Regions from separate parts of the Clostridium sartagoforme genome, predicted to be linked through region 3. Evidence: a T-box and tRNA genes for the amino acid it is inferred to sense, from the RefSeq annotation. Region 3 holds a T-box; the other regions hold tRNA genes.
The links. A T-box is a leader RNA that pairs with one kind of tRNA and senses whether it is charged. The one in region 3 lies ahead of leuS (leucine--tRNA ligase), so its partner is inferred to be a tRNA-Leu.

Region 1 (11,805 bases), on a different contig from region 3:
ATTAGAAAAAGGCGAAAAAGTTCAATTAGTTGGATTTGGAACTTTCGAAACAAGAGAAAGAGCTGCAAGAGAAGGCAGAAATCCAAGAACTAAAGAAACTATAAATATTCCAGCTTCAACAGTTCCAGTATTTAAAGCTGGTAAAGAATTCAAAGAAAAAGTTAATAAGTAGGATATTAGGAACCCGAGTTTTCTCGGGTTCTTTTAATAATGTAAATTAGTAATAAAAAGGAGAATAATTATGAGATTAGATAAATATCTTAAAGTTTCAAGAATAATAAAAAGAAGAACGGTAGCGAAAGAGGTTTGTGAAGGTGGAAGAGTATCTATTAATGAAAAGGTAGCAAAGCCATCAACAGTTGTAAAAGAGGGAGACATAATAGAAATACAGTTTGCAAACAGAGCATTAAAGGCTAGAATAACGAATATATTAGAACATGTAAAGAAAGAAAATGCAAAAGAAATGTATGAGATCCTAGAAGGAGAAGAAGATAAAGAATAAAAATAAAATCTCATTCATATATTTTTATAAAGAATATGTGGAGGAGATAAAATGGAAAAGAAAATTGAAAATAAGTTAGAAGAACCAAGAAGTAGTATAACTTTAGAGAATAGAAAGAAAATGACTCTTACAGGAGTAGAAGAAGTTATAAGTTTCGATGATGAAAAAATCTTATTAAATACAAAGTTAGGCTTTTTAACCATTAAGGGATCAGAATTAAAAATGAATAAATTAGATGTACAAAATGGTGATGTTATAATTGTGGGGAATATATCATCTATAGTTTATAGTAGTAAAGAAGTAAAAAAAGAAAAAGAAAGTATAATTTCTAGATTATTTAAATAGGTGGATATATGCCGTTATCAATAGATGTACAATTTGACATAGTTATGTACTCTATTCTATCAGGAGTACTAATAGGAATTATGTTTGATTTATATAACATAATAAGAGGAGTGAAAATACCTAAGATAATAATTATTCTAGAAGATATATTATTTTGGGTATTAACTGCTATTATAGTATTTACTTTTTTACTATACACTAATTATGCTTTTTTAGGCCCATATGTTTATATTTTTATGATTATAACCTTGATGATTTATTTAAAGTTAATAAGCCCTACAGTTTTAAAATTAGAGAGATATATAATAGACAAATTTAGTAAAGTTATAAGAGTACTTTTTAAAAATTTAATTTATCCTGTAAAAATAATATACTACAGTATTTGTGGAAAAAAATAATGAAAAGGAAGAACATAAAAAAATAGCTTGAATAAAATATATATAGTGTTTAAAATATAGTATATAATATATTTTAAAGAGGGTGAGAGCAATTAAAAGGCAAGTAACTCTTAAAAGATTAGTTATAATTTTTATTTTTGCAGTTTTTATATTTAATTATATTAAACAGGAAATTACAATGAAAAAAATTCAAGAAGATATTATTACTAGCCAAAATCAATTAGAAGAGCTTAAAAATAAAAATAGTAAATTAGAAGCAGACTTAAAAAAGGTTCCTTCTGATGAATATATAGAAAAGCTTGCAAGGGAAAAGCTAGGAATGATAAAAGAAGGAGAAAAAGTTGTAAATCCTAAACCGCAAAATTAAAGAATATGTTTTAAAACTATAAAAAAAGGTTATTATTATAATAACATATATTATTTAATTTTTAAGGAGGAATCTTTGTAACATGACCTTGATGGCAGGAAACATATTAGAAGGTACAGTGGTTAATATAACTAGTTTTGGGGCCTTTGTAGAAATAGAAGGTAAAACAGGATTAGTTCACATTTCAGAAGTAGCAGATTCATTTGTTAAGGATATTAGACAACACCTTAATGAACAAGATAAGGTAAGAGTAAAGGTAATATCAATTGACGATAACGGAAAAATAAGCTTATCAATTAAGCAAGCAAATGTTCAAAAGAAATCAGTTAAACCTATGGAGATAGACTGGTCTTCAGAAACTAAAAAAGGTGGTCCAAATTCAGGAAATTTTGAAGATATAATGTCAAGATTTTTAAAGGATAGCGAAGAAAGAATGCAAGATGTTAAAAAGAATCAAGACTTTAAATCTAAAAATGGAAGAAGAAGTTTTTAATAAGATAATTAATAACATCATATAAATTTAATATATAAATCTATAAAGACTATCACCAAATTTAAATTGTTTAGTGATAGTTTTCTTTTTCGCTTTTTACTAGGTTGCGTAACAAAATATAAAAAATGAAAAAAGGGTGTTGACACTATGTGAAACATAATATATAATTAATTTTGTCGTTAAGAGGCGAAGAAAAAATATGCTGAAGTGGCGGAACTGGCAGACGCACAGGACTTAAAATCCTGCGGTGGTTAAACACCGTACCGGTTCGATTCCGGTCTTCAGCACCAAGCTAAATTCAACTTAAATATCGCGGGGTGGAGCAGTTGGCAGCTCGTCGGGCTCATAACCCGAAGGTCGTAGGTTCAAGTCCTGCCCCCGCAACCAAAATATGGCGGAATAGCTCAGCTGGCTAGAGCACTCGGTTCATACCCGGGGTGTCGTAGGTTCAAGTCCTATTTCCGCTACCATGCATGCTGAAGTGGCGGAACTGGCAGACGCACAGGACTTAAAATCCTGCGGTGGTTGAACACCGTACCGGTTCGATTCCGGTCTTCAGCACCAAGTTGAATTTAGCTTAAAATATCGCGGGGTGGAGCAGTTGGCAGCTCGTCGGGCTCATAACCCGAAGGTCGTAGGTTCAAGTCCTGCCCCCGCAACCAAAATATGGCGGAATAGCTCAGCTGGCTAGAGCACTCGGTTCATACCCGGGGTGTCGTAGGTTCAAGTCCTATTTCCGCTACCATGTACGCTGAAGTGGCGGAACTGGCAGACGCACAGGACTTAAAATCCTGCGGTGGTTAAACACCGTACCGGTTCGATTCCGGTCTTCAGCACCAAAAGCACTTAATTTAATTAAGTGCTTTTTTTATTATAAAGATATGAAACCTTTTAGAGTTAATATTTAAAAGGTTTTATTTTTTTATTTAACTTAAGTCATTTGATATGGGGTTAAAATTATTTTTTAATTAGTCATAAAATAAAGTATATGACTAAAAGTTATAAAATATTAATATCTTGTAATTTTTTATTCTTCATAAAAAATTATATAGTGACAAATTTGTATTGAAAATATTTAATGTAAATTCAATCTTAAGTTTATATAAAAATAGAATAATGCCTTAAATTTCATTAATATTAACATAATATGATGATAAAGCTTATAAAAACTAACTATGCAATAGAATAAAAATTATTTGGCTAGCCATAAGGAATTTTATATATTATTGTCCAACGAAAAAAATAATAAGATACACTATATGACATATATTTCAGAAATGCAATGATATAATTTAAATTACATTTTATGGAAATTGGAGGGACGTATATGCAGTATGGTGTTGATATATCAACATATAAGAGGTTGGAGAAGAGGAATAATAAAAATGAACTAAATGTTCAGCATTCATCAATAGGAATGATTATATCTTTTATAATAGGATTTTTACTAAGTAGGGTTTTACTATCAATAACAGTAGAAATGGGTATAGCCCCTTTTGGGATTGCATATCTCATAGGAATAAAAAAAGAAAAGAGCAGAAATATATTATTATCTCTTATTGGGATAATAATAGGCTATTTGTCTATATATAAGAGTTTAGAAGGAGCTATTTCTTATTGTATAGTAGCTTTTATAGTGATGGCATATATTGAAATATGTAATAAGATAGAGCTAAAACAAAGAGATACAATAATTTTTGGTTTGATATTTTCAATTTTCTTTATATATAATTTACTAGTAAATAATCAACCTATAGGAGTCAATTTAACATTTTCTGCTTTAAAGGTAATAAGTATAATACCAGTAAGATACATACTAAATTATGCACTAAATTGTGTTGATGAATTAGAAAGTAATTATTTCTTCTCAACAGAAGAATTAATAAGTATAGGATTATTGTTATGTTTATTGGTAGCAGGAATAGGTAATTTGAATATTTTCGATATATATATAAGAAATATATTTGCATTAGCTGTTATAGCTATTTTTGCATATGTTGGAGGATCTGGTTTAGGAGCAGCCATAGGTGTTTCTATGGGCTTCGTAATAGGAATGACTAGTAACGATATAATAATATATATTAGTTTATATAGTTTATGTGGACTTATTATAGGGATATTTAAAGATACTGGAAGAATATTTTCATCAATAGCTTATTTAGTTGTGTATTTTATAATATCAATGTATTCTGATAAATTTTCAATTTATGGGGGAATAGAAGTTTTAATATCTGCAGCAATCTTTATAGCAATTCCTAAAATGTTTATAGAGTTTATAAGCAAGGAATTTAATCAAGAAAAAAAGACTGAAAGTATAAATGATGCACATTTAAATGGAATAAAAAATGAATTTGTTGATAGATTGAACTCAATGAAATCTATATTATCAAGCTTGTCAGCATCTATATTAAATTTAGGTGAAAATGATATTTTATCATTAAGTAACAAAGGAACTGCTATGGTGGAGAGTTTAGCAGATAGAGTTTGTTATAATTGCGAGCTTAAACAAAGATGTTGGGATCGCAACTTACATTCTACTTTTGAAGGCTTTTCTGAACTTATAAGTGGTTGTGAGAACAATGAAATGAATTTTCCTCAGAGCTTAGAAAAGAAGTGCGTTAAAAAAAGAGGCCTAATAAAAAATGCTCAAGAAATTGTAAATAATTACACTGTGAATGAGGCATTAAGAACTAGGCTTGCAGAAGGCAGAAGTTTAATAGCTAATCACATAAATAATATATCTTCTACTATGGGGGATATGATTAGAGATTTTGAAAATGATATATCAATTTGTTCAGAGATAGATAAGGTTCTTAAGAAGGCTTTAAATAAAAATAAGATAGAATATAAGGATGTTTTTTGCTATTTAGATAGAAAAGGGAGAATGAAAATTAAAATAACCTTAACCAATTGCGAAGGTGGAAATTACTGTGCCAAAAATATATTACCTATAATAAATGGCTTAGTAAAAGTTCCTGTGTCTATAGCGAATGGGGGATGTAGGATAAACCCTGATACAGATGAATGCTCAATTGTTATAGAGGAAACTCCTAAGTATCATATGACATCTTATTCAGCCATAAAGGCTAAGGATGGTGAAACGTCTATAGGAGATAGCCATAGTTTTGCTAAAAATAGTGACGGAACATACTTAACTATAGTTAGTGATGGAATGGGCTCTGGCCCAGAAGCTGGGGTTGAAAGTAGTCTTGCAGTAAATTTAATAGAAAAGTTCATAGAAAATGGATTTAGTGAAAAGACTGCTATAAATACAGTAAATTCTATAATGGCAATGAAGTTTAACGAAGATGAAAAATTTACAACTATGGATATGAATATTGTTGACTTATATACAGGAGAAACTGAATTTATTAAAATTGGGGGAGTAGTTAGTTTTATAAAGAGAGGAGAGGAAGTTAAAGTTATTAAATCCAATAGCTTACCATTTGGGATTTTAGATAGTGTTGATATAAGTTCAGAAAAAGTTAAACTAAAACATGGAGATATAATAGTATCAATTAGTGATGGTATATTGGATATAGATAAAAATAATGTTGGAAGTTATTCCTGGTTACAGGAATATTTAAAATACGCAGATACAAATCCATCAGCTTTATCAAGAGATATACTTGAAAAGGCAATGGTCTTAAGTGGCGGAAAAGTATGGGATGATATGACGGTACTTGTGTCAAAATTATATTCTGTATATTAATAACTTGGTAGATATAAAGAGGGTGAGATATAACTTTGTTATCTCATCTTCTTCAATTTTGAGCATTGTAAAAATTAACTAATCATAGTGTTTACATATGCAGATCATAAGGTTATTATATTATATATGATTTATAATTCAATTATTTTGCTTAGCAAAATAAAAAGGGGTTTTGATGTGATAAACAAGGTAAAGGATTTTATAATTAAAAATAATCTCATAAAAGAAAATGATAAAGTATTAGTAGCTTTATCAGGAGGACCTGATTCGGTTTGTTTACTTCATATACTTTATGAACTTAAAGAATTGTTAAATATAAAAATTGGAGCTGCTCATGTGAATCATATGCTAAGAGGTGAAGATGCATTAAAAGATGAGAACTATTCATCTGAATTGTGTGAAAAGCTTAATATAGATTTTTATTCCCAAAAGGTTGATATAAACAAAATATCAAGGGAAAAAAATATTTCGCATGAAATGGCAGGTAGAGAAGAAAGATATAAATTTTTTAACTTTATAAAAGATACATATAATTATAGTAAGATAGCAGTAGCACATAATTCTAATGATCAAGCTGAAACTATAATTATGAACATGATGAGAGGATCAGGGCTTGAAGGATTATGCGGGATAAGGAATATAAGAAGTGGGGGAATAATTAGGCCTATCTTATGTCTTTCAAGAGATGAGATAGAGAATTACTGTAAAGATAACAATTTAAATCCTAGAATAGATAAAACCAATTTAGAAAACATATATAGTAGAAATAGAATTAGATTAGACATATTGCCATATATGAAAGAGAATTTTAACAGAGATATTATAGAAACCATAAATAGAATGTCTAGTTTATTACAAATAGATAATGACTTTATAGAAAAACAATGTGATAATTATTATAAAAAATATTGTCTTAATAAAAAGGATTATATGACTATATCTAAGAAAGCCTTTATATTAGATAAAGCAGTATTAACGAGACTTATAAAAAGGGCATTTGTGGAGTTTACTGGAAAATATAATAATTTTGAAATGAAACATATTTATGAAGTTATTGATTTATCTAGAAATACTACTAATAAAAAGGTATTTCTACCAAATGAAATAATAGCTGAAAATATATATGGGGATATATTATTAAAAAATAAGGAGTATATTAATAAGGAAAATAAAAGTGAAGAAATTATAGCAAATAAAGATCAGTTAAAAAAATATTCTTGTGAATATAGCGAATATAAGATTGATTTTGAATTTATAAATAATAAAAATAATATAGAATTTTCTAATAATGTATTAATAAAATATTTTGATTATGATAATATAGAAGAAAGGTTGATTATCAGAAAAAGAGAAAATGGGGATAGAATAATTCCTTTAGGTATGAAGGGGAGTAAAAAGCTTAAAGATATCTTTATTGATTTAAAGATACCAGTAGAAAAAAGAGATAAAATTCCTGTTTTATGTTTTGATGATGAGGTAGCTTGGATAGTAGGATATAAAGTTTCTGAAAAATTTAAAATAACAAAGGAAACCCAAAATATATTAAAAATTACTTTTACTAGAAAGGAATAAAAGGATGATAAGGGACATAAAGAAAATATTACTTACTGAAGATCAAATCTCGAAGAAAGTTAAGGAATTAGGAAGTAAAATAAGTGAAGATTATAAAAATAAAAACTTACTTGTTGTAGGTATTTTAAAGGGTTCAGTACTATTTGCATCTGATCTTATAAAAAGCATAACAATACCATGTGAAATAGATTTTATGGCAGTATCTAGTTATGGAAGTTCTACAGAAACTTCAGGGGTAGTTAGAATACTAAAAGATCTAGATCATAGTATTGAAGGAAAAGATATAATTATTGTAGAAGATATAATAGATAGTGGAGTAACATTAGACTATTTATTAAAATATTTAAGAACTAGAAAGGCGAATAGTATAGAGATAATAACTTTATTGACTAAGCCTTCTAGAAGAAAAGTAGATATTGAAGTCAAATATTGTGGGTTTGAAGTTCCAGATGAATTCTTAGTAGGATATGGATTAGACTATTCAGAAAGATATAGAAACTTGCCTTATGTAGGTATATTGAGTGAAGAGGTATATAAAAATTAAAAAATATATAAATGCAATATAATAAAACTAGAAGAAAGGGGGGCCTTGAATGAAAAAATATTCAAGTGCAACGGTATGGATATTTGTTATTTTGATACTTTTCTTATCTGCGACATTCTTATGGAATAGCGGTAAGATGGCAGATGAGATATCATACAGTGATTTTCAACAAAAATGGGTTAATGATGAGATAGAAAGTATTATGGTTCATCCAGACAAGATGCTTATTTCAGGGAAAACAAGAGATAACAAGCAATTTAATACTTATGCACCTAGTGAAATGGTGCAAATGTTAATGAATCAAGCTCCTAAAGATGATATAAGGGTAGATTTTAAACAACCATCAAATAGTAGTGTATGGATAAGTATAATTCCAACATTAATGATATTAGTATTATTCTTTATATTCTTCTTTATGATGTCACAGCAATCACAAGGTGGTGGCGGTGGTAGAGGTGTTATGAACTTTGGAAAAAGTAGAGCTAAAATAATGCCTCCAGATGCCAAAAGAGTTACTTTTGATGATGTAGCTGGAGCTGATGAAGAAAAGCAAGAATTAGAAGAAATAGTTGACTTTTTAAAACAACCATCAAGATATACGGAGATGGGAGCTAGAATTCCTAAGGGAGTTTTACTAGTGGGACCTCCAGGAACAGGTAAAACCTTATTAGCAAAAGCTATAGCGGGTGAAGCTGGTGTTCCTTTTTATAGTATATCAGGGTCAGATTTCGTTGAAATGTTTGTTGGAGTTGGGGCATCAAGAGTTAGAGACTTATTTGAACAAGCAAAAAAGAGTGCACCATCACTTGTGTTTATTGATGAAATAGATGCGGTTGGTAGACAAAGAGGTGCAGGATTAGGTGGAGGCCATGATGAAAGAGAACAAACATTAAATCAATTACTAGTTGAAATGGATGGTTTTGGGGCAAATGAAGGAATAATAATGATAGCAGCCACAAATAGACCAGACATACTAGATCCGGCCTTATTAAGACCAGGTAGATTTGATAGACAAATAGTAGTTGGAGCTCCTGATGTTAAGGGTAGAGAAGAAATATTAAAGGTTCATACTAAGAAAAAACCTTTATCAGAAGATGTAGAATTAAAAGTTTTAGCAAAGAGAACTCCAGGTTTTAGTGGAGCTGATTTAGAAAATTTAGCAAATGAAGCAGCCTTATTAGCTGTAAGAAAAAATGAGAAATTAATAGGAATGCAAGAGTTTGAAGAAGCTATAACTAGAGTAATAGCAGGACCAGAAAAGAAAAGTAGAGCAATTAATGAACATGATAGAAAATTAACTGCCTACCATGAAGCAGGGCACGCAGTTGTAATGAAACTTCTAGAACATGCAGACCCGGTTCATGAAATAAGTATAATACCAAGAGGTATGGCAGGTGGATACACAATGCATTTACCTAAAGAAGATAGATCATACACATCAAGAGATAAATTAAAAGATGATATGGTTGGATTACTTGGTGGTAGATTAGCAGAAAAAATCATATTATCAGATATAAGTACTGGTGCAAAAAATGATATTGATAGAGCTAGTGCTATTGCAAGAGCTATGGTAATGGAATATGGAATGAGCGAAAAGCTTGGAACTATTTCTTATGGTGGAGATAATAATGAAGTATTCTTAGGACGAAATTTAGGACATAGCAGAAACTTTAGCGAAGAAATTGCAGCTGAAATAGATAAAGAAGTTAAGAGATTTATCAATGAAGCTTATGAAAGAGCAGAAAACTTATTAAGTCAAAATATTGATAAGTTGCATGCTGTAGCATTAACGTTATTAGAAAAAGAAAAAATTGATGGCGAAGAATTTGAAAGAATTTTTAATGCGAGCTAAAAAATTAAAAGAGTAGTCATTTGGCTACTTCTTTTTTTACTCTAAATAAGATAGAATAGATAACCAATGGCGAATAATTGTTTTGGATAAACTTATATAAATAGAAAAAATACATTATTATAACGAAATATAAATATTTAAAACAAATAAATATTCGAAATTTTATTTTAATGAGTAAGGCTAGATGATATAATTTATGTATAAAATAAGAATATATTATATTAAAAGGTAGGGTGTGCAATATGAAGAGTGATATACAAATAGCTCAAGAAGTAAAAATGGAGCATATAAATAGGATAGCAGAAAAATTAAATTTATCAGAAGATTATATAGAGCAATATGGAAAATATAAATGTAAATTATCATTAGAGATATTTGAAAAAAATAAAGAAAAGAAAAATGGAAAATTAGTATTGGTGACTGCCATAAATCCAACACCTGCTGGAGAAGGAAAATCAACTGTAACTGTTGGTTTGGGTCAGGCTTTATGTAAAATGGGAAAAAATGCGGTGATAGCATTAAGAGAACCATCTCTTGGTCCAGTATTTGGAATAAAAGGAGGGGCTGCAGGTGGAGGATACTCCCAAGTTGTTCCTATGGAGGATATAAATCTACATTTTACAGGAGATATGCATGCAATAACAAGTGCTAACAATTTACTAGCAGCGGCAATAGACAATCATATACATCAGGGGAATAACCTAAGAATTGATTCAAGAAGAATAATATTTAAAAGAGTTATAGATATGAACGATAGAGCTCTAAGAAACATTGTTGTAGGATTAGGAGGAAAGCTTAATGGATTTTTAAGAGAAGACGGATTCATGATAACAGTGGCATCAGAAATAATGGCTATATTATGTTTAGCAGATAGTCTATCAGATCTTAAAGAAAGAATGGGGAGAATTCTAATTGCGTATGATTTAGATGGTAATCCAGTATATGCAAAACAATTGGATATACAAGGTGCCATGGCTTTACTTATGAAAGATGCTATAAAGCCTAATTTAGTTCAAACTTTAGAAAATACACCTGCTATAATACATGGAGGACCTTTTGCTAATATAGCTCATGGATGTAACTCTATAATAGCAACTAAGATGGCATTAAAATTGGGTGATATAGTAGTAACAGAAGCTGGATTTGGAGCGGACTTAGGAGCTGAAAAGTTTTTAAATATAAAATGTAGATATGGAAATTTAGATCCTAATTGTGTAGTTATAGTTGCAACTGTAAGAGCATTAAAAAATCATGGGGGAGTAGGTAAAGAAAATCTAAGTATTCCAAACGTAGATGCTTTATCTAAAGGGATCAGTAATTTAGAAAAGCAAATTGAAAATATTAAGAAGTTTAATGTTCCGGTAGTTGTTGCGATAAATAAATTTGTTACAGATAGTTTAGAAGAAATAGAGTTCATTAAAAATTATTGCAATAAACTTGGTGTGAAAGCAGCTTTATCAGAAGTTTGGGAAAAAGGTGGAGATGGAGGAATAGAGCTTGGAGAAGTAGTTTGTGATATATTGGAAAACGAAGAGTCTAACTTCAAGCCTATTTATGATGTAGAAAGTAGTATAGAAAGTAAAATATTAACTATAGCAAAAGAAATTTATGGAGCTAAAGGGATTGTTATTACGCCTAATGCAAAGAAGCAAATACAAGAACTAGAGAAGTTTGGGCTAGATAAGTTGCCTATTTGTATGGCAAAAACACAATATTCTCTTTCAGATAATCCATCACTGATAGGTAGACCAGAAAACTTTGATATAACAGTGAAGGAAGTAAGAGTATCTAATGGAGCTGGATTCATAGTAGTGTTAAATGGTGACGTAATGACTATGCCAGGACTACCAAAGGTACCAGCAGCAAATAAAATGGATATATTAGATAACGGAGAAATAATTGGATTATTTTAATATATAAAATTTACAACCCTTGACAAATGCGTAGTAATTGTTAAAATTAAATTGTTAAATTTATTGTGATTATATTTATTTGAATAAAGGCAGCTTTCGAAGCTGCT
Region 2 (6,874 bases), on a different contig from region 3:
GATTTAGGGGCGTGCCAAAGTCCCTTTAATGCTTATTTAACTAACTTAGGGCTAGAAACTCTTCATTTAAGAATGGAAAGACATTCACAAAATGCTTTAGATTTAGCAAAATGGTTAGAAAAACATCCTAAAATAAGATGGGTTAATTATCCATATATTGAAACGAGCTCTCAATATGATAAAGCAAAAAAATATTTAAAAGGTGGAGGAAGTGGATTATTAACTTTTGGAATAAATGGCGGTATAGAGGATGCAAAAAGGTTTGCAAAATCATTAAATTTAGTAGCATTAGTAGTAACATTAGGTGATGTAAGAAGCTGCCTTTTACATCCAGCAACAACTACTCATAGTCAATTATCTGAAAAAGAACAGATAGCAAGTGGAGTAACTCCTGATTTGATGAGAGTATCAATTGGAGTAGAAGATATAAGAGATATAATCTCAGACTTTGAACAAGCATTAGAATCAATATAGAGAATTTTATAAAGCTACTATTCTATATACATTATGTAGAATAGTAGCTTTTTTTTCAAATTTAATATTATTGAGAGTATTCAAATAGGCAGATAAGCTTATTTACAGCAATAAGTATATATTTTAAGACTTTGATGAATATAAATAGGGTAGAAATCCATGAATACTTGATAAACATGAGTAAAAGTTGTAACATATTAATAAGTAAAAATTAAGTCGATATATATGATGAATAAAATTTAATTCATTATTATAAAAATAGAGAACATTCTATTTGTAAAGGAGGAGTAGTAGCAATGAATATTTTAATCGGAATCTTAATACCTTTTGTAGGTACGTCTTTAGGTGCTGCTTGTGTATATTTAATGAAGAAAGAAATGAATAAAAAAGTTAATAAAATACTTCTTGGATTTGCATCAGGAGTTATGATAGCAGCATCAGTATGGTCATTAATTATTCCTTCAATAGATATCTCTAAAGACATGGGAAAATTATCATTTATTCCAGCTGCTGTTGGAATACTTGTCGGTATTATGTTTTTATATTCTTTAGATAAAATCATTCCACATATACATGTTGATGGTAAGAATGAAGAGGGATCAAAAAACTATAAATTAAGTAAAACTACAAAACTGGTATTATCAGTAGTAATTCATAATATTCCAGAAGGAATGGCTATAGGAATTGTTTTTGCAGCAGTTATGAATGAAGGTGGAGCAATAACTATTGCATCGGCTCTCGCTCTTTCTATAGGAATAGCAATTCAAAACTTCCCAGAGGGGGCAATAATATCAATGCCTATTAGAAGTGAAGGATTAAGCAAAAATAAAGCTTTTCTTTATGGAGCTTTATCTGGAATAGTAGAACCTATAGCAGCAGTAATAACTATAATATTTTCTAGTGTTGTTTCACCAATTATGCCATATCTTCTTTCTTTTGCGGCAGGAGCCATGATTTTTGTTGTAGTTGAAGAATTAATACCAGAAGCTGCAGAAGATAATTTTTCAGATATTAGTGCAATAGCTTTTTCTATAGGATTTGTAATTATGATGATTTTAGATGTAGCACTATCATAATTAAATAAATTAATTTACATTAGCATAAGGAGTGTTTTTATGTTTAATAAAGAAGAATTTCAAATTCTTAATGAAGCATTAAAGTTATATGAAGAAAAGACTACAAAGCAATTAGAATCTAGTGTTAATAATAAGGAAAAAATGGTTTCTTATAATAGAAAGCAAAAGAAAATATGGTTACTTCAAAATAAGATGAAAAAGCTTATTGAAGAAAATAAATAGAAGTCTTTTCATAAATATAATTTAATGTTAAAAGGAGATTAATATGACCGAGAAAGAAAAGATGTTAAAAGGTGATTGGTATGTGTCTTTAGGGGATGAGTTGTTTAATGATAGACAGCATGCAAATGAAGTTATGTTTGAATATAATTCATTACACCCAAAAGAAATAGAAAAAAGAATGAATTTGCTTAGGGGATTATTTGGACATACGCCTGAAGAGTTCTATATAGAACAACCATTTAGATGTGCTTATGGATATAATATACATTGGGGCGAAAAATCCTTTGCAAATTATAATTGCACAATATTAGATTGTGGAAAAGTTACTATAGGAAAAAATGTTATGATTGGGCCTAATGTAAACATATTTACAGCTAATCATGCACTTTCAGTTGAAGAGAGAATGAAAGATTTAGAGTATGCAGATCCGGTAGAGATATGTGATGGGGTTTGGATAGGTGGTGGGACTACTATTAATCCAGGGGTAAGAATAGGAAAAAACTCGGTTATTGGGTCAGGAAGTGTTGTAACTAAGAGCATTCCAGGTAATGTATTAGCTGCGGGTAACCCTTGTAGAGTAATAAGAACTTTAGATAAATAGCCAAAGAATAGTTTTGCAAGATGATGATAGTTTCTGAGAGTTATAATTTAATAGAAGTAATGAAAAAAGAAGGCATTTGAAATTAATCAAATACCTTCTTTTTTATTACTTTTCTTTATTAGCTATTTCTAATATTAATCTATTTTTTAATTCGGAAACTTGAAGAGCACCTTCTTCTCCATTTTTTCTACTTCTTACTGAAGCCTCATTATTCGCAGCTTCTTTTTCACCAACAACTAATATATAAGGTATTCTTTCAAGTCTAGCTTCTCTAATCTTATAACCAATTTTTTCAGCTCTATAATCCCCATTTATTCTTATGCCTGCGTTTTTGAAATCTTTAACTATTGATTCAGCATAATCATTATATTTATCTGATATAGGAAGTACTATAGCTTGAGTTGGACATAACCAAGTTGGTAATGCTCCAGCATATTTTTCTATAAGCATAGCTAAAGTTCTTTCGTAACATCCAATTGAAGATCTATGAACTATATAAGGATATTTTTTATCACCATTTTTGTCTATATAAGTCATTCCAAATCTACTAGCAAGAGCAAAATCAATTTGAACTGTTATTATTGTATCTTCTTTACCATGAACATTCTTAAATTGTATATCAAGCTTTGGTCCGTAGAATGCAGCTTCATCATCAGCTTCAACATAATCAATACCAAGATGATTTAGTATATCTCTCATTATATTTTGAGTGTTATTCCAAGCTTCAGGATCATTTATATATTTTTCAGTATTATTAGGATCCCATTTTGAGAATCTATAAGATATATCTTTATCTATTCCAAGAGTAGTCATAATATGATTTATTAAATCAACACAGCCTTTAAATTCTTCTTCAAGTTGTTCAGGTGTACATACAATGTGCCCATCAGCAAGGGTAAATTGTCTTACTCTTATAAGTCCATGCATTTCACCAGAAGATTCATTTCTAAATAGAGTTGAAGTTTCAGCAAATCTTACTGGTAAGTCTCTATAACTGTGTTGAGTTGCATTATATATTGAATATTGGAAAGGACAAGTCATAGGTCTTAGTGCCATAACTTCAGTATCCTTTTCTTCATCTCCTAACACAAACATTCCATCTTTATAGTGATCCCAGTGACCAGAAACTTTATATAAATCACTTTTAGCCATTAAAGGAGTTTTAGTTAATACATAACCTCTTTTTTCTTCTTCATCTTCAACCCATCTTTGAAGAAGTTGTATTATTTTAGCTCCCTTTGGCATTAATAAAGGTAATCCTTGACCGACATTTTCATCAGTAGTAAATATACCTAATTCTCTTCCTAACTTATTATGATCTCTTCTTTTAGCTTCTTCTAAGGCTTCTAAGTGAGCATCTAAATCAGATTTTTTTAGGAATGCAGTTCCATATATTCTTGAAAGCATTTTATTCTTTTCATTACCCTTCCAGTAAGCACCAGCGCTTCTAAGAAGTTTAACTGCTTTAACAGGTTTTAAAGATATTAGGTGTGGTCCAGCACATAAATCAATAAAGTCACCCATTTTATAGAAAGATATAACCTCATTTTCATCTAAATCATTTATTAGCTCAACTTTATAGGATTCATTAGCTTCTTCCATAAGTTTTAAAGCTTCAGATCTTGGTAGTTCAAATCTTTCAATTGAAGGATTTTCTTTTATTATTTTTCTCATTTCATCTTCTATCTTTATTAAATCATCAGCACTAAATGACTTTTCTACATCAAAGTCATAGTAGAAGCCATCATTTATTGCCGGTCCTATAGCTAACTTTGTATTTGGATATAATCTTTTAACAGCGTATGCTAAAACATGAGATACACTATGTCTTAATGCATCTTTCCCTTCTTGTGAGTCAAATGTACAAATAGCAAGTTCACTATCCTCATTTACTGTATGACGTAAGTCAACCACCTTTCCATTAACTATTCCACAGCAAGCATTTCTAGCTAAACCTTCGCTAATTGATTTAGCTATGTCTAAAACAGAAATACCAGCTTCAACTTCTTTTATTGATCCATCTTTTAAAGTGATTTTAATCATTTTATTTTCTCCTTCCATGTTATATAAATAAAATATCGCAATTGCGATTTATGGTTCATTAGCCTTAAAATAATATTTTTATAAATAAAAAAGCCCTCATCCCTTCAAAATAATAGAAGGGACGAGAGCATTAAATTCTTAATTTCCCGCGGTTCCACCCTAATTTGCCTAAAGTTAGGCCACTTAAGATATCGTAACGTGATATAAACGGACTTTATTAAAGTCACTCAGAGGCGGTTTTCAACTAGATTCAAATAAGATAATTTCACCAAATATATCCCTCTCTGAAAATGAAAATTAGTTTACTCTTCTCTTCAACGTGTTAAAATATTTAATATTAATTATAATTATATAATATGTTAATGTCAATAAAAAGAATACATTAAAAAATAATAATATAAAATATTTTATTATTGATTTAAAAATATTTTTTCTATATAATGTTAATATAAGGTATGCAGATGTGGCGGAATTGGCAGACGCACTAGACTTAGGATCTAGCGCCATTGGCGTGGGGGTTCGACTCCCTTCATCTGCACCATATTAAATCTTAAAATAATTGTATATGCGGAAGTGACTCAACGGTAGAGTGTCACCTTGCCAAGGTGAAAGTTGCGGGTTCGAATCCCGTCTTCCGCTCCAAAAATAGACTTTAATTTTAATATTAAAGTCTATTTTTTTATTCTTTAGAAATTTATAAAAAGATTACCCTTTGAATAACTTCTTATAAATTTATTCCTTAAGCTTTTTATATTAATTAAATTGAAATAATTACTATCTGAATATAAAGTTAAAATTTAGCTAATATTAATACTATTGAAAAGACGTTCTAATTCTAACTCTTTAAGCATAGCATAGGAGTAGAGTTTACCACCCATGAGGTTTTTTATTACTTCTTTTTTAGAATATCCTTCTTTAAATAACTTAAGCTTTTTTATTAATCTTTTTAAAGAAGAGTTAGACATTCCTAAAATAGTATAAAGTTCTTTAGCTGTATAGTAGTCTTTTGGCAAGAGATTAAAAAGTTTATCTTGCATTTCTAGTTTATATTTCAAATCAGTTTCTATACAGTTATGAGGTCCATTTTTCCCTCTATGGTGGTAGTTACAGAGATATTTATAGTTGAGTTTAATATCGTAACCACCTTCATGTTTATGAACTATATGATGAATATCCGCTGTTGATCCACAAATTTCACAGTGGTGCAAAGTCATGCCTCCTTTTTCTATCTTTAATAATATTATAAAATAAATTTATTTTTATTTCAAATATGTATATCTATATTGTCAGAAAATTAAATTTAGAAAGTGTTTTAATTTACTTTGTTATATTCTTTAAAAGTACTTGAAAAGATGGTATAATATACTATATAATATATATGTAGTATATTATATATGTATAATATATTATACTATGTAGGTGAAAGAAAGGTGATACAGTGAGACATAATTATGATTCATTTGATTACTGGGAAGAATTAATTAACGAAAATAAAACTATAAGAGGTCATATGTTTATGGATAAATTACCCAATGAAAAGAGTATATATATCCATACATTAGTTTTTTGTAAGAATAATGGACTTAGTAATATATGGGCATATTTTCCTAATGAAAAGATGCTATTAGGTTATATCCAATACTCATTTTTGCAAGAGGCATTTTATAAGTGGATATATGGGAAAGAGAGAATGGTAATTAATGTTCCGAATATCCCAGTAGACAGAATAATCTCAGATGGAGAAAAAAATAAAAAAATATCAAGAGAAGAAGCAGATAATATGCGAAGGCATGTGAAAATGATAAAGGAATGTTGGATTTTATCCAAGGATAAATTAATTAGAGCTCTTCAAAGATTTGCAAGAGATTTTAATAGAACTTGGTATGGAGACAATAAGGAGTTTTTATACTTAAAGATATTTAATACTCCAAAAGACTTAGGAGAATTTGTTGTAAACTCAAGCTATATGACAACAAATGATAGTGAGTTTAAGGAGCGAACAGGTATAAGTATTTCTGAATGGAAAAACATATGTGAAAAAGCTGACAAAAATAAAAGTGATGGAGAAAGGTTTAAAGATATTCTATTAAAATCACTTACAGAAATAATTTAAGACTAAAATTTATTATTGACAGTATTATTTAGAAATTATATAATTATTATTGTCAATAATATATGCGGGTGTAGCTCAATGGTAGAGCCCTTGCCTTCCAAGCAAGTTACGTGAGTTCGATTCTCATCACCCGCTCCATATGCGTTATTAGCTCAGTTGGTAGAGCACCTGACTCTTAATCAGGGTGTCCCGGGTTCGATCCCCTGATAACGCACCAAAGAGATTACTATGTAATCTCTTTTTTATGTTTAAATCAACTATATTTTGCGTATAACTTTAATTGTTTGTAGAAATATATAATCGTAATATATTGTGAGGGAAAATATAACTGTTGACAATATAAAT
Region 3 (11,805 bases):
AATGCTTGTGATTGTTGTATAAATTTATGGTGTTTAGATTCAATATGCGAATGTATGGGTGGAGACCTTATAGGTTGTTGTTAATTATTAATAACTTATTTAATTGGTGGTGTTTTAATGAAAATTAGAGATATTACAGTAAGTGCTATATTAATAGCACTTACCATTATTATTTTATATTTAAATTTACTTTTACCTATAAGCACTCTTAGTATCCTTACTTTGGCATCTTTATTAGTTCCTATTGCATTAATAAAGTCTTCAATAAAAAGTGCTTTTTCAGTTTATATAATTTCTTCAATTATAGGATTTTTTATATTACCTATTAATATAATCTCACTATATGCTTCATTCTTTGGTATATATGGAATAATCAAGTATTATATTGAAAAAATAAATAAGTTTTATTTAGAAATAATATTAAAATTAATATTTTTTAACATTATTTTAGTTATCTCATTTTTTGTATTTAATTCAGTTCTTGCAATAGGAAGTATTTCTCTTCCAATTTGGTTATTCTTCCTTGTTGCTCAGCCTATATTTTTTATTTTTGACTATGCTTTAACATTATTAATTTCATTTTATATGCAAAAAATACACAATAAAATATAGTTTAAAATAGCCTAGACCTTATTAAAAAGTCTAAGCTATTTTTTTGATTTTCATTAATCTAGTATTGAAAATAATATTTCAACTGCCCCTTCCAGTACTTCTCCTGCTGCACTTTCAATAAATTTTTTGAACTTATTATCTTTTCTTTTAATATTTTCATTTTTTTCACTCATAATTTTTCGATCTTCTGGTGCAGAATTATAAAAATATGCTTCTTCATATGATGTTATTTCTTTAAATAAAATTTTATTCTCATCATTTTTCAAAATAATGCTCCCCCAACTTTTTTTAATTCACAGTTTACAGTTCGCAGTTCACAGTTTTTTTCATTCCTTCATTATTTTTTTCATTCTTAATTTTTAATTATAGTTTACACTTATTACCTGATACCTGATACCTATTCTCTGTTAACTAAAAAATGAAACCAACTGTAAACTGAAAAATGCTTCGCATTTTATTAGATTATATATCTATACAACTTCTGTTCCAAATGGCATTAATGATAACTTAGCTAATTTTAGAGATTGCTTTGCAAAAGGTATTCCTATTATTGTAATGCATAATAATAAAGCACTTATCAAATTTGCTAAACATAATTCAAAACCACCAAAAATTATCCATAGGATATTTAATATCAAATTAAATCCACTATCATTTTTATTAATAACTTCTTTTCCAAAAGGTGCAAATTGTAGTTTAGCCATTTTAAAACATTGAAGTCCTATTGGAATTCCAACTATTGTTATGCACCATAAAAGTCCAAATACAATCCATCCTAGAGCATTAATAAACCCTCCACATATAATCCAAACTAAATTTCCTAAACAAGACATTACTAATCCCCCTATTATTTATTAAATATTATTTAGTTGTATTAACGCACAGTTTTCTATGGCATTAATAGAATTTTCTTTACAATAAGTTAAAATTTCATTGCTTTCAGCTCCTGGCTGTATTAAAACATTCTTTATTCCTAGTTCATTAGCTTCTTTTAAGTATTCTATTCCAAGCTTTGCATTTATACATAAATCAATAGCATCAATAGTATATGGTACATCTTTTAAATTAGTATAGATATTTTCTCCACCTTTTGGATGAACTCCACTTACTTTATATCCCTTTAATTTAAACTTATTTAAAATCTTATTTGCATATTTAGCTTCATTAGATACATCTCCAATAACTACCCAATTTTTAAGCTTTATCAAATTTTCTATATTCATATCTTACCTCCTTATAAAATCTTTATATGATTACTATATCCAATTAAAAATATTTCATCAACAACTTTACTAATATATCTTATTACTTTTTTCTAATTGTTGACTTATATTATAATAAAATATATAATTGAGTATATTAAAATTATATATTTACTGCATTGATTAGGAGTAGTATTATACTGTTATACTTAAGAGAGCTGTTGTTTGGTGCAAAACAGTGTTTAACTTATAAGAACTTGCCTATGAGCTTACTTGTCAAAAGCAAGTACGGAAAACCCGTTATAGATTTGAGTGAGAAAAAATATTATTTTTTCTAATAAGAGTGGTACCGCGAATATGTCCTTCGTCTCTTAATTGAGATGAAGGGCTTTTTTATATTATTTTTTACTTTTAAAGGAGGAATTATTGTGGCTAATTATGGAACTGCCATCGATAAAAAATGGCAAGATAAATGGGAAGAAACAAATCTTTATAAATTTGACCCAAACAAGGAAGGGGAAAAGCTTTATGTTTTAGAAATGTTCTCTTACCCTTCAGGCAGCCAATTACATGCTGGACACTGGTTTAACTATGGTCCTGTTGATTCATGGGCTAGAATGAAAAGAATGCAAGGATACAACGTATTTCAACCAATGGGATTTGATGCATTTGGTCTTCCTGCAGAAAACTTTGCAATAAAGACAGGGATCCATCCAAAGGATTCAACTGATAAAAATATAGAAACTATGGAAAAACAATTAAGAGCTATGGGCGCTATGTTTAACTGGGATAACGAGGTTATAACATGTAACCCTGACTACTATAAATGGACACAATGGGTATTCTTAAAACTATACGAAAAAGGATTAGCTTACAGAAAAAAAGCTCCTGTAAATTGGTGTCCATCTTGTAATACAGTTTTAGCTAATGAGCAAGTTCATGATGGTGCTTGTGAAAGATGTTCAACTGAAGTAACAAAAAAAGATTTAACTCAATGGTTCTTAAAAATAACTGATTATGCTGATGAACTATTAGAAAAATTAGATACTTTAGATTGGCCTGAAAAAACTGTTGCTATGCAAAAACACTGGATTGGTAAATCTACTGGTGCAGAAGTTACATTTAAAGTTAAAGATTCAGATATTAAATTTGATGTATTCACTACTAGAGTTGATACATTAAATGGTGTAACTTATGTTGTTTTAGCTCCAGAAAATCCACTAGTTAATGAGCTTACTACAGAAGAAAATAAAGATGCTGTTGAAAATTACAAAGAAGAAGCTAAAAAACAATCTGATATAGAAAGACAATCTTTATCTAGAGAAAAGACTGGCGTATTTACAGGTTCTTATGCTATAAATCCTATAAATAATAAAGAAGTTCCTATTTGGATTGGAGATTATGTATTAGCAACTTATGGAACTGGAGCTGTTATGGCTGTTCCTGCACATGATGAAAGAGATTTTGCTTTTGCTACTAAATTTAATTTACCAATAGAAAGAGTTATAACTAACAAAAAAGGGGATAATGCTGAATTACCTTATTGTGAATATGGTGTGTTAGTTAACTCTGGAGAATTCAATGGATTAACTACTGAGGAAGCTAAGGAAAAGATAGTTGAAAAATTATCTTCTATGAATCTTGGATCTGCAAAAGTTAATTATCGATTAAGAGACTGGTTAGTATCTAGACAAAGATATTGGGGTGCTCCAATACCTATGATTCATTGTGAACATTGTGGAACTGTTCCTGTACCTGAAGATCAGTTACCAGTAGAACTTCCATATAATGTTGAGTTTGCTCCAGATGGAAAATCTCCTCTTACAAAATGTGAAGAATTTATAAATGTTGCTTGTCCAAAATGCGGAAAGCCAGCTAAAAGAGAAGCTGATACTTTAGATACATTTGTATGTTCATCATTTTACTACTTAAGATATCCTGATAATAAAAATACTGAGAAGATATTTGATACTGACCTTATAAATAAGATCCTTCCAGTAGATAAGTATGTAGGTGGTCCTGAGCATGCTTGTATGCATTTATTATATGCTAGGTTCATAACTAAAGCTTTTAGAGATATGGGATACTTAAATTTTGATGAGCCATTTAAATCATTAACTCATCAAGGATTAATTTTAGGTCCTGATGGATTAAAAATGAGTAAATCAAAAGGAAATACAATTTCTCCAAATGATTATATCTCAGAATATGGCTCTGATGTGTTTAGAATGTATTTAATGTTTGGTTTTGCTTATATAGAAGGTGGAGCTTGGAGTGATGATGGACTTAAATCAGTTGCAAGATTTGTAGATAGAATTGAAAGATATCTTGATATAGCTAGAGATGCTATAGAAAAGGATGTTAATAATAAAACTTCTATTGATAAAGCTGAAAAAGAATTAAATTTCTGGATCAATAATGCAATAAAAGGTGTTACTGAAGATGCAGATAAATTACAATTTAATACAGCTATTGCAAGAATGATGGAATTTGTTAATGCATTTTCTAAATACCTACAAGAAGATGTAAAAAACTTAGAATTCTTAAAAAATACTTGTATTAATTTCTTAAAAATTCTTGCTCCTTTTGCACCTCATTTTTCTGAAGAACAATGGAGTTTATTTGGATTAGATTTTTCAATTTTTAATGAATCTTGGCCAGTATATGATCCAAAGGCATTAGTCAAAGATGAAGTTGAAATAGCTATTCAAGTTAACGGTAAAATTAAAGCTAAAATCAACGTACCTACCGACTTAGATGAAGAAGGAATTAAAGCTGCTTCTTTAGCTAATGAATCTATAGCTGATTCAACAGAAGGTAAAGCTATAGTAAAAGTTATAGTTATAAAAGGAAGACTTGTAAACATTGTTGTTAAATAAACTTACCCAATTAACAATGTACAATTAACAATTTAGGAAACAATTCAGCTTTCGCTAAATTGTAAAAATAAAAATACTGCTGAGAAAATTCCAGCAGTATTTTTTGATTTTCAGAATGCTGAAAATCCTCTTTAACTATTAACTATAAACTGTGAATTAAAAAATATACACTGATTAAGCTTCATCCAAAACAATTTTAAATTTATCTAAAACTTCACTTACAAGTTTTTCATCTAACTGATTATAATAATTCAATAAATTTGAATCTTGAAGTGCTGTAAATATTTTTTTACTAATTTCCATCCACAATTCAGGAATATATACCCAAACTATTTCTTCATATTTACAACTTAATAAAAAGTGTTCTATTCCCCAAAACAAGTACTCCTTTATATTATGCAATTTATTAAAAATTACATAATCTTCTACTACTCTTGGCGTAAGCTTATATTCATATATATCAACATAAAAAAAATCAAAATTATCTTTTTTAGCATTATATGCATCTGTATTTATAATTTTTATTTTAGAATTTTCTTTAAAATTAGAGTTATATAAGTCTATTATATCCTTTTCTTTTTCATAAACTATAACTTTGCTTATATCCTTCTTTTTAGCTAGCTCTTGCACAACATACCCTAGTCCAAGTCCAACTACTCCAACTTTCCCTTTAGCATATTTTATGAACATATATGAACTCTCTATTTCCATTGGAGAAATCTTCATCCATATATTATTAGGTCCATGTAACTCTAAAATATTTAAATTTATATTATCCTTTTTATTGTACATATACCCATTAATAAAATCTCTTTTATCTAGCGTGTTTTTTATTTCAAAACTTCCAATCTTCCCTAAAGATATTAAGTTATTATACTCTTTTATTTTCTCTAATAAATATGTTTTATCATATGGTTTCAAAATATAATACTTCCCTTCTGTATTAATTTTAGTTATGCTACATATAATACCTTGTGTAAAGTTTCAAATTTCTATAACTAAAAAAATACTTTTATAATAAATTATTTTTAATTTTGTTAACTAATATATTTTTTCTATATAATAATTATTATATTTACAATATATAGTAATGACAATAACTATTTATTAAAATTTACTATATATTGCATTAAAAAACTCTTGATATTTAATTATACTATGGTATACTAATGATATAAATTATCATTTAATAATAGAAGGTGAATAATATGGACAAAATTATAATAAGCGAAGAAGCATACAACGAATTCAAATCATTTTTAGATGAAAATGAAGTTGATAACTACAGTATAAGAATTAATTTAGCTGGATTTGGATGTAGTGGTCCTGCTTTCAATATATCTGTTGATGATGTTAAAGAAGGAGACGTTACTCAAAAAGTTAACGATATTACTTTTGTTGTAGAAGAAAAATTAGTTGATGAATTTGGCGGATTTAAATTGCTTTCAACTGAAGAAAATGAAGGAAGAGGCTTATCTCTTAAACCTGTCATTGAAACTGAAGGTGGATGTGGATCTTGCGGTGGTGGATGTCACTAGAAAAAAGAGTTGCAGTTGCAACTCTTTTTTTTATTGCTAAATAATAATTTTTATTATAAATTATTTAGCTATAATTTCTGCTCCATCTTCTGTAACTAAAACAGTATATTCCCATTGAGCTGAATATCCTCCATCTTCTGTAAATACTGTCCAATCATCATCTTCATCTACAAATACTTCATAATCACCTTGATTTATCATAGGCTCTATTGTAAACACCATTCCAGGAACTAATACCATTCCTTCTCCTTTTTTCCCATAATGAGCTACAAATGGGTCTTCATGAAACTCTAATCCAACTCCATGGCCTCCAAAAGATCTTACTACTGAAAATCCATTTACTTCTGCATGTTCTTGTATTACAGCTCCTATATCCCCTAAGAATCCCCAAGGTCTTACAGCTTCAAATCCTTTTTCTAAACATTCTTTTGCAACTCGTACAAGCTTACTATCTTCTTCCGCCACATTACCAATCATAAACATTCTTGATGCATCTGAATAATATCCGTTATATATTGTTGATACATCTACATTTACAATATCTCCATCTTGAAGTATAGTATCATTGCTTGGTATTCCATGACATACAACATCATTTATTGAGACACAAACACTTTTAGGAAATCCTCCATAATTTAATGGTGCTGGTATTGCTCCACTATTAACTGTAAAATCATGTACTATCTTATCAATTTCCTCTGTACTCATACCCATCTTAATTTTTTCTTGTACTAAATCTAATACTGCATTATTAATTTTAGCACTTTCTTTTATTCCTTCTATTTGCTCTTTATTCTTAATTAGCTTTCTAGGCGGAATATGAAATCCCTTTGCTTTCAAGCTATCTAATTTTTCATCTAATTCAATGTGGCATTTTTTATATTTCTTACCACTTCCACACCAACATTGATCATTTCTATTTAAATTCATATTAAACCTCCTTTTAAATTTTCCAAATCAAAATAATTAACAATTACATATTTACATTTCACAATATACTAAAAATTATTTCAAATATAATTTTATTCTAAAATATGAAATTTGATACTACAAGTTTGTATTATTTAATATTATTTATTAATATAACTATATCACATATTCTTATTATTGCCTTAAAAATTTCATTAAAATAAAAACACTCTATTTCTAGAGTATTAAAACTAACTTTTTATAGTAAATTCATAATTAATATAAGGATCCATAATAGAATTTATTCCATTTAAAATATCTATCCAATAATTTTTCTTAATTGTTATTATCTCCTTATCTTCTTCAGTCTTATTACTAAACTTTTCTTGATTAAATTCCTTAAAAAACTCATTTAGTTGGTTTGACATATTATTCATAGCTGAAAAGTTATTTAATGTTTCACCTTCTAAAATAATTTTATCATTTTGATTCTTCATTTCAGAATTTAAATATTCAAATAATAAGCTTTCAATTCTTGAATATACTTCATTAGGTATTTCTTTTGATATCTTAGATTTTTTGCTTATAGTAATAATTTCTTCTTTTCCATAATTTTTATAATTTGACCATAGATTAGTGAATTCATCTGACATTGAACTATAATTTTTATATAAAGCAAGTAATTCTTCATTACTTATGCTACCTGCTTTTATACTCTGATTTAATATATTCAATGCTCCTTCATTTCTATTTCTTATTTCTTCAACACTTTTATAGGTTTCTTTACCTACTAGTATTTTATATCGAGAATTCATAATTGACGTGTAAACGTTTATCAATAGACTTATAATCAATACTGCCAATATTAAAAGAATACTATTATTTTTACTTATCTTATAAGATTTCATAATGCACCCCCATATTTTTGTATTATATCATAGATTATTGACTAATACCAGTACGCTTTTAAATTGCAAATTAATTCTTCTTTCTAGCATACAATTCACAAAACATAGTTAGTTGCTAGTTTTCATTTTATAGGTAGCAGATAACAAGGAATAAATATTTAATTGTCACCTGTTACCTTATAAAAAACTGTAAACCAAAAATTATAATTCACAACTTATTACTTAACCATGTTAAAAGTATCTTCCATGTTCTTGTTGATACTCCTTAATCATCTCTAATCCTGCAGTTCCACCTTCACCCTTTTCTACCCTACCTTCTATTTTCTTTATTTCTCCATAAGGTCTTGATAAAGATAAATCTTCATCTCCTGTTAATACCCAAATTATATTCGAATTAACTGGCTTAACTTCTAATTCCTTTTCACCTACCCCATCAGTAAAATATATAAGCACATGATTTCTCATCTTATTATCTTTTATATATTTAAATACTGGTGAAAATTTAGTTGATCCTATATTAGATGTTCTTTTTTTAATATCATTCTTAGATTTCATTTCATAAACACGTCTGATTTCATTATCACATTCTATTACAGTAATTTTATTAGTTCTAGTTTTAGTTATTTCTAGTATTTCAATCATTATTTTATGCACCTCTTCTTCACTCATAGATGCACTTATATCTATGGCGACTATAATTTCTGGAATATTATTAGGAAGAGTTCCCCTTATATCTAATCTATCTGGTTGTCTTCTATTTCTTCTTGTTATAGTCTTTCTTTCTCCTGCTCTAAGCGATGGCATTAATTTTTTTAATGTTTCTTGCCATGGTATTTCTGCCTTCTCTGTATATGCATTAATAATTGCTTTTATATCTTTAGGAGCATTGCCTTTAAATGAACTTATAGCTGTTTTCTTGGTCATATCCTTTATTGCATCATAATTTAAATTACTTTCTTCCCATGCATCATGAGCCTTTGAAATATCAAGCATTTCTCCTATAGATTCACTATTATTTGATTTCATGCTCTTTAAAAATTTTGATCTTATAGCCTTTTCTATACTTTCAGCATATTCTTCAATAGATTTATCTTCTCTAAGACTCAAGTTATATTCTTTATTGATACTTTCTATCTTAAAACTATCCATTGGCAAGTTTTTTATAAACTGATTTATAGAGATATCAAGTGCTAAATTCACAGAAGTTGTTGTATATTTGTTTTTAAGATCTTTTTCTCTTTGATGATGCCCATACATTATATGGTACACCTCATGTTTAAAAAGAGCTTGCATTTCCTTTTTATTACACATTAAAAATAATATTGGATTAAAATACATCTTAAATCCTTGCATTTTAGGAACTGTTGCTAGTGGCCATGTTATATTAAACCTTATGCTTCTTTCAATTTTCACTAAAAATTGTCCAAAAAAGTTATCTTCACCATCTATCATATCAATTACAACAGACTCTACTAAAGAAAAGAAGTTTCTTTCAAAATCACTATTTAACTCTCCATGCTCCTTAATTTTTAATGCTTGCTTTAATAAATTGTTACGTTTATCATCAAATATCATATTCCTCATTCCTTATTGAAAAATATTAAAGAATGCATCTAAAAATGTATCTTCATTTAATAAATCTTTATATAATCTTTCGCTAGAATCACTTTTTATTTCTTTCATTATGCCAAGTCTTAAATCCTTTGGATAACAAATTAATAAATCTCCAAATAGTTTTCTATTATTCTCTGTATTATTTTCCTCTAGGTATCGTAAGGAATTTTTAGCTAATATATATAATCTTGAATGGCTTTCTTTTCTTATCTCTTCCTTTACTTCTATTGGTAAAATAATATATTCAAATAGATCCTTTGGTTTAATTAATTGATTTTTTATATTCTTAATATAATTTATAAAATCTGTTGCTATACTTACCCCTACATTTCCTTTAACCACATTATAGAATATATCAATTGAATAGTTATTACTATTTTTCATATATATATTATAAGCTTTAGCTACTCTTTCCCAGCTTCTTGGTGTAGCTTTTATAGATTCATTTGAATTTGGTGTATTCAAATACTCTGGAAATGTTGATAAAAATTCAATTATATTTTCATTTACGTTTCCATCCTCACTCATAGCCCATTTAATCCATTCTTTTATATCAGAATCCAGTTCAATCCATACAAATCTATCTTCTTGAGCTTTATCCATATCAACTACTTGATACTCACTATCTTCAAAACCATCATACTTATTTGAAGGATTCATAGCCGCTACTATTTTAATGGAATCATCTAATTTATATCCGTTTATTTCTCTATTTAATATTAAATTCATAAGCTCTTGTTGGACTGCATGCTCACATCTATTTAATTCATCTATAAATAATAGTACTCCATTATAGTTATAATTTATTATAGCTTCTTTCATTTCAATAAGCTTATAGTGCGTTGCATATTTAGTTCTTCCATCTTCAACTATTGGTAATCCGCCAATTTCACCTTCTTTTAGAAGATTTGCATCTATGTTTACTAAATAATAACTATTACTTTTGCATATTTTTTTTACTAAAGATGTTTTTCCTATACCAGCTTCACCTATTATTAATGGAACACTTCCTGACTCTAAAATTAATTCTATAGTACTTATAGCTTCTGAAAATTTCATATTTTATCACCTCTTGTTGTCTTATCTTGAAAGTTTATAATCCACTAATAAAATTTTAGCTTTTTTACTTCCATATTCACTTATAAAATTTATCTTATCCATCTCTAATATTTCAAGTTCTAAAAAATCTTTTATATATTTTTCATCTATAAAATCTTCTTTTATTTTATCTATTACTACATTCACCACAAAATCTACATCTATAGAATCATAAACATATTTTACAATTTTTATATTATCTCCAATTAATATTTTTAGTTCATCTAAATCAAAATTAATATAATTTATAGCCTCTTCATTTCCCTTTACTGCTTCTCTTCTAGCTTTTAAACTTGGATTATCTATAAACTTTATTGCTGCCCAATATTTTTTTATTGCTTCTAATTGTACCTTTTCTGAAGGATTTTTTATATATTTTATTGCATCGTAATCCTTAAAAACTGCTATCATCTGCATACTTTCAGTCGGATTTTCTATAAATTGTATCGCCCATCCTTTTGCCTTTATAGCTTCAAGTTTTACTTTTTCAGTTGGATCTTTTATATACTTTAAAGAATTCCATAATAATTTAACTGCTAGTATAGCATTTTCTTCGTCTAACTCTTTAATATATTCCACTGCTAATGGATTATTTTTTATTGCCTTTTCCTTCATAATACTAGTTGGATTATCTATATATCTTATTGCTAATCCATTTCTCTTAATAGCTTCAAATATTAATTCCTCACTTGGATTTTCTATATACCTAATATACAAAGGATTATCATATATTTTTTTAAAATCATTGCTTTCCATAATTGTCCTTCCTTATTCTTTCTATACTTTAAAATAATCTATAATAAAGTTAATATCTATCTTGTTATTTATTATACTATATTTAATGAATAATTACTATTATTTAATATTTATAATTATAAAAAATAAAATAAAAGGGTAAAAATATATTTCTATACTTTTACCCTTTTATTTTTTATTTATGCTCATGATCCTTTATATGATTAATACAATAGCACTTTTTTCCTGAACATTTTGAACAGTATCTAAATTCCATATTAGTATTATCTTTTTCTGTTATTCCACACAC

Region 1: it has a tRNA-Leu gene. The T-box ahead of leuS (leucine--tRNA ligase) is inferred to sense a tRNA for this amino acid. The anticodon was not compared.
Region 2: it has a tRNA-Leu gene. The T-box ahead of leuS (leucine--tRNA ligase) is inferred to sense a tRNA for this amino acid. The anticodon was not compared.

Annotation. Positions count from the first base shown of each region.
Region 1 covers NZ_BAAACH010000003.1:9,383-21,187, reverse strand. Annotated here, with positions in the region: gene ABDZ60_RS00915 (HU family DNA-binding protein) at 1-172, shown strand, start outside; gene ABDZ60_RS00910 (RNA-binding S4 domain-containing protein) at 242-502, shown strand; gene yabP (sporulation protein YabP) at 554-847, shown strand; gene yabQ (spore cortex biosynthesis protein YabQ) at 856-1,245, shown strand; gene ABDZ60_RS00895 (FtsB family cell division protein) at 1,328-1,612, shown strand; gene ABDZ60_RS00890 (S1 domain-containing RNA-binding protein) at 1,695-2,105, shown strand; tRNA gene ABDZ60_RS00885 (tRNA-Leu) at 2,307-2,395, shown strand; tRNA gene ABDZ60_RS00880 (tRNA-Met) at 2,417-2,492, shown strand; tRNA gene ABDZ60_RS00875 (tRNA-Met) at 2,499-2,575, shown strand; tRNA gene ABDZ60_RS00870 (tRNA-Leu) at 2,581-2,669, shown strand; tRNA gene ABDZ60_RS00865 (tRNA-Met) at 2,692-2,767, shown strand; tRNA gene ABDZ60_RS00860 (tRNA-Met) at 2,774-2,850, shown strand; tRNA gene ABDZ60_RS00855 (tRNA-Leu) at 2,856-2,944, shown strand; gene spoIIE (stage II sporulation protein E) at 3,433-5,817, shown strand; gene tilS (tRNA lysidine(34) synthetase TilS) at 5,995-7,389, shown strand; gene hpt (hypoxanthine phosphoribosyltransferase) at 7,394-7,933, shown strand; gene ftsH (ATP-dependent zinc metalloprotease FtsH) at 7,983-9,785, shown strand; gene ABDZ60_RS00830 (formate--tetrahydrofolate ligase) at 10,028-11,698, shown strand.
Region 2 covers NZ_BAAACH010000011.1:62,327-69,200, forward strand. Annotated here, with positions in the region: gene ABDZ60_RS04040 (O-acetylhomoserine aminocarboxypropyltransferase/cysteine synthase family protein) at 1-474, shown strand, start outside; gene ABDZ60_RS04045 (ZIP family metal transporter) at 771-1,550, shown strand; gene ABDZ60_RS04050 (hypothetical protein) at 1,590-1,772, shown strand; gene ABDZ60_RS04055 (sugar O-acetyltransferase) at 1,816-2,373, shown strand; gene thrS (threonine--tRNA ligase) at 2,479-4,416, opposite strand; T-box leader at 4,531-4,743, opposite strand; tRNA gene ABDZ60_RS04065 (tRNA-Leu) at 4,874-4,957, shown strand; tRNA gene ABDZ60_RS04070 (tRNA-Gly) at 4,984-5,058, shown strand; gene ABDZ60_RS04075 (HNH endonuclease signature motif containing protein) at 5,214-5,624, opposite strand; gene ABDZ60_RS04080 (hypothetical protein) at 5,855-6,529, shown strand; tRNA gene ABDZ60_RS04085 (tRNA-Gly) at 6,594-6,667, shown strand; tRNA gene ABDZ60_RS04090 (tRNA-Lys) at 6,671-6,746, shown strand.
Region 3 covers NZ_BAAACH010000007.1:4,834-16,638, reverse strand. Annotated here, with positions in the region: gene ABDZ60_RS02205 (J domain-containing protein) at 1-84, shown strand, start outside; gene ABDZ60_RS02200 (hypothetical protein) at 118-612, shown strand; gene ABDZ60_RS02195 (hypothetical protein) at 666-878, opposite strand; gene ABDZ60_RS02190 (YccF domain-containing protein) at 1,083-1,445, opposite strand; gene ABDZ60_RS02185 (CoA-binding protein) at 1,467-1,835, opposite strand; T-box leader at 1,985-2,189, shown strand; gene leuS (leucine--tRNA ligase) at 2,243-4,693, shown strand; gene ABDZ60_RS02175 (class I SAM-dependent methyltransferase) at 4,868-5,614, opposite strand; gene ABDZ60_RS02170 (HesB-like protein) at 5,902-6,231, shown strand; gene ABDZ60_RS02165 (methionyl aminopeptidase) at 6,292-7,161, opposite strand; gene ABDZ60_RS02160 (hypothetical protein) at 7,392-8,048, opposite strand; gene ABDZ60_RS02155 (vWA domain-containing protein) at 8,280-9,623, opposite strand; gene ABDZ60_RS02150 (AAA family ATPase) at 9,636-10,721, opposite strand; gene ABDZ60_RS02145 (hypothetical protein) at 10,743-11,516, opposite strand; gene ABDZ60_RS02140 (rhomboid family intramembrane serine protease) at 11,692-11,805, opposite strand, start outside.